2 regions of the Kitasatospora sp. NPDC057965 genome follow, and region 1 is predicted to be linked to the other one. Evidence: riboswitches for the same ligand, from Rfam matches in the RefSeq annotation. Region 1 holds a riboswitch; the other holds the start of a gene.
What was found. Region 1 has a riboswitch for cyclic di-AMP ahead of ACFVVU_RS28520 (NlpC/P60 family protein). Riboswitches for the same ligand answer to the same signal wherever they lie in the genome.

Region 1 (2,194 bases):
CGGAGGAGCTCGACGAGCCCGAGGACGGCGCGCTCAGGTTGCTGCGGTTGTTGTCCCGGGAGGCGCGCTCGGCGTCGGCCTTCTCCTTGGCGGCCTTGGCGGCCTCGGCCTTGGCGGCGTCCGCCTTCGCCTTGGCCTCGGCGGCGGCCTTCTCCTCGGCCGCGCGGATGGCCTGACGCTCCTGCTCGGTGAGCGTGTTGAGCAGGTCCTGGGCCTTCTGCAGCTTGCCCTGGACCTCCTCCTTGGAGGACTTCAGCTGCTGGGTGGTGGCCTCCAGCTCGCCGAGCTTGGCCTGGGTCTCGGTGCGGTCCTGGTCGAGCCTGCGCTGCTGCTCCTGGAGCTCCTTCAGCGCGCCGGACTGGGTGGAGCCGGCCTGGTTCAGGGCGTCGGCCTGGCTGAGGAAGTTGTCCGGGCTGGCGGAGAGCATCAGCTGGACGGTCTGCGAGATGCCGCCCGTGCGGTACTGCTCGCCGGCGATCTCGGAGAGACCACCCTGCGCCTCGATCACCGAGGCCTGCTGACGGGCCACCTTGTCCTGCAGCTCGGCGACCTGCTTCTGCAGCTCCTGCTGCTTGGCCTGGGCGCCGTTGTACTTCTCGGTGGCGACCTCGGCCTGCTCGTTGAGCTGGTCGACCTGCTCCTTGACCTGATCCTTGGTCGGCGTCGGGTCGGCGTGGGCGCCGGACTGCGCGGAGAGGGCGACGGCAGCGGCGGCCACCCCGGTCAGGATCGAGACACGGGCGCGGCCGGCGGGCTTGGGACGACGATGGGACGCCACGAAGGCGGACTCCTTCTTCCTCATCCGCCTACCGGGTGAGCTGACGGGTTCGGGCGGAAGCGTGCCCTACGACGCCTCACCCGCCGCTCGCGCGGCCGGCCTGGCGCCGATTCACCCCGGAGGAACGTGGTTCCCCGGCTCCGCTCCACAGCGGGCCCCCGACTACTGGGTCCTCACTCGAACGGGCGACCCGAAGGCCCCGTCCCACTGCTTCGCGAACTCGGCGGCGAACCCCGCCGCCACCCAGGCTGGGTGATCGACTGTGCGTGGTTCGAGTCACGACCCTAGTAACAGATCCGTGATCCGTTCAAATCCTTGTCAGAAAAAAGCCGGAAGAATGCCCAAGTTCTTTTGTGAATATGACCGACCGTGACCAACCATCCACGTCCGGCTGATCATTTTCCGTCAGACGGTCGAACGGGCGGGCGAAACGCCAACGCCACCCCCGTGCGGAGGTGGCGCTGATCACAGGAGCCCTCGGCGGGCCGCCCGGGCGTGTCGTGCCGGTCCGTCAGACCCGGCGGATCGTGTTGATCGGCATGGCGTCGGCCTTCATCACCTTCACCACGTCACCGGTGTGCGGCGCGTGCACCACCATGCCGTTGCCGATGTACATGCCGACGTGGCTGCGGTCGCTGCGGTAGATGATCAGGTCGCCCGGCTGGGCCTCGGCCAGCGACGGCACCCGGGTGCCGTAGTTGCCCTGGGCCTGCGAGGTGCGCGGCAGCGAGACGCCGGCCTTCCCGTACGCCCAGACCATCAGACCGGAGCAGTCGAAGGTGCTCGGGCCGGTGGCGCCCCAGACGTACGGCGAGCCCTGCTTGCCCATCGCGTTGGAGACCGCGGCGCCGGCCATGCCGCTGGCCTGCGGCAGGCTGCCCAGGTCGGTGCGCTCGTTGCCGCGCGAGGCGCGGTCGGCCTGCTGCTGCGCCGCCTTCAGCGCGGCGCGGTCGGCGGCGCTCAGCGAGTTCAGCAGGTCCTGGGCTTCCTTGAGCTTCTTGTTGACCTCGGCCTTGGACTGGTTCAGGTCCTTGGTGGTGGTGTCCAGCGAGGCCAGTACGGCGGCCGCCTCGGTCTTCTGCTGGTCGAGCCGGCGCTGCTGGTCCTGCAGGCCCTTGAGCGCCTCGGCCTGGCTGGAGCTGGCCTGCTGCACGCTGGAGGCCTTGTCCAGGTAGCCGGACGGGTCCGAGGAGAGCATCAGCTGGACGGACGGGTCGATGCCGCCGGTGCGGTACTGCTCGCCCGCCACCTCGGACAGCCCGGCCTGGAGCTGGGTCATCTGCTCCTGGCCGCGGGCCACCTGGTCCTGCAGCTGGTCGGCCTGCTTGCGCAGCTGGTCGGCGCGCTCCTTGGCGCCGTTGTACCGCTCGGTGGCCTGCTCGGCCTCCTCCTGCAGCTGGTCGATCTGCGCCTTGA
Region 2 (2,194 bases), on a different contig from region 1:
GACTCGTCCCGGCTCTCCGGTACGTGCCGGGCGGACACCGCCACCACCAGTGCCGCCAGCGGCAGGTTCAGCAGGAAGATCCACCGCCAGCCGGGGCCGTCCACCAGCCAGCCGCCGAGCAGCGGGCCGACCGCCGCCGACACCCCGCCGAACCCCGACCAGAGGCCGACGGCCGCCGAACGGTCGTCCGGGTGGAAGACCGCCTGGAGCATCGCCAGCGAGCCGGGGGTGAGCAGTGCGCCGCCGATTCCCTGCACGGCGCGCGCGATGATCAGCACCTGGATGTTCGGTGCGGCGGCGCAGGCCGCGGAGGCGGCGGCGAACCAGACCACGCCGAGCAGGAAGATCCGGCGCCGTCCGTAGCGGTCGCCCAGTGCGCCGCCGAGCAGGATCAGGCCCGCCAGGGTGAGCAGATAGGCGTTGAGCGTCCATTGCAGGGCGTCGAGTTGGGCGCCGAGATCGGCGCCGATCCGGGGCAGTGCGACGTTCACGACGGTCCCGTCGAGCATCGCCATGCTGGAGCCGAGCACCGTTGCCAGAACTACCCAGCGACCCTGCGCGGTGCCCAACCGCAGGGTGCCGGCCTCGGAGGTGGCCACGGCCCATGGTGCGTCCCGTGGGGCCCACGTGACAAGGGTCACCGGGGGTGTGTCGGGTGGTGGCCGCTCCGTGAGTGATCGCATACGTACTGGTTTTCATATGGGCGCAGGGTTGCGGATCACATGCGCACCGTCAATGGATTGTGTGCGTACTGTGCATGCATTCCGAGCGGAGCGTCACGGCAATGCGGACTTTGGTCCCGGGTCGCGTAGATCGACATTGCTTCACCCGAACGGATGAGTTTTAGTTCAGCGACCGCCCGGCGTCAGCCCGGGTGGCCACCGGGTGGAACGCCTAGTCCTGCCGCTGCCCGGTGGTACGCAACGAACTCTGTACGGCAGGAGCGGGGGACCCACAGGTAAGTCGCCGGACCGGTATTTCCCGCGGTCCGGCTTGGGGTGAAGCCGCCTTTATCGGCGGCCGGGCAACTCCAGCCCGAACCCGACAGCTCACCTCGCAGGCGTCGGAGAGGACCTTTCGCATGCCCGCACAGGCTCGTCGTATCGCCCTGCCCCGCGCCGCTCGCATCGGCATCGCCACCGCCGTCACCGGTGCCGCCTTCGCCCTCCCGCTGGTGACCACCGTCACCGCCCAGGCCCACGAGGTCCCGGCCGCGAAGCCCGCCGCTCCGGCCGCCCAGGCTGCCGCCCCGGCTGCTGAGAGCACCCCGGCCGCCCCGGTCGAGGAGAGCTACAAGGTCGTCGGCGGGGACACCCTGTCGAAGATCGCCGCCGCGAAGCACGTCGACGGTGGCTGGCAGGCGCTGTACGAGCACAACCGCTCGGTCGTCGGCGCCAACCCGAACCTCATCTTCCCGGGCCAGAAGCTCGCGCTCGGCACCAAGGTGGCTCCGGCCACCAAGCCGGCCGTGAAGCACACCGCCCCGGCCGCCAAGTCGGCCGCTCCGGCCGCGAAGCACGCCGCCCCGGCCACCAAGCCGGCTGCTCCGGCCACCAAGCCGGCCGCCCCGGCCACCACCCCGGCCGTCCCGGTCGGCAAGCCCGCCGTCCAGCCGCTCACCGCCCCGGTGGTCGCGACCCCGGTCGTCGCCGCCACTTCCGGCTACACCTCCCCGGTGGCCAACCCGAAGCTCGGCACCGCCTACGGCGTGGCCGGCTCGATGTGGTCCTCCGGTCACCACACCGGCGCCGACTTCGTCGCCTCCACCGGCACCCCGCTGCGCGCCGTCGCCAACGGCACCGTGGTGAAGGCCGGCAACGGCGGCGCCTACGGCAACGAGGTCGAGATCAAGCTCGCCGACGGCAAGTACGCCCAGTACGCGCACCTGTCCTCGATCGGCGTCAAGATCGGCCAGACCGTCACCGTCGGCCAGCAGATCGGCCTCTCCGGTGCCACCGGCAACGTGACCGGCCCGCACCTGCACTTCGAGATCCGCACCGGCTCGGAGTACGGCTCGGACATCGACCCGATCGCCTACCTGCGGGCGCACGGCGTCTCGATCTGACCCCCGGGTCGGATCACACCCGCCACCGCTGGGTGCGGGGCGAAACGACTCTCCCGGAATGGTCATGTCGGGTGACCGCTCGACCGGGTGATCGCCGCACCTCAAGCGGACCGACGGGCGCGGGACACG

Region 2: another riboswitch for cyclic di-AMP. It lies ahead of ACFVVU_RS25900 (peptidoglycan DD-metalloendopeptidase family protein); the one in region 1 lies ahead of ACFVVU_RS28520 (NlpC/P60 family protein).

The regions. Positions count from the first base shown of each region.
Region 1 is NZ_JBHVPZ010000025.1:82,983-85,176, reverse strand. It holds gene ACFVVU_RS28520 (NlpC/P60 family protein) at 1-778, opposite strand, end outside; cyclic di-AMP (ydaO/yuaA leader) riboswitch at 789-945, opposite strand; gene ACFVVU_RS28515 (NlpC/P60 family protein) at 1,290-2,194, opposite strand, start outside.
Region 2 is NZ_JBHVPZ010000021.1:37,516-39,709, forward strand. It holds gene ACFVVU_RS25895 (MFS transporter) at 1-683, opposite strand, end outside; cyclic di-AMP (ydaO/yuaA leader) riboswitch at 912-1,078, shown strand; gene ACFVVU_RS25900 (peptidoglycan DD-metalloendopeptidase family protein) at 1,082-2,065, shown strand.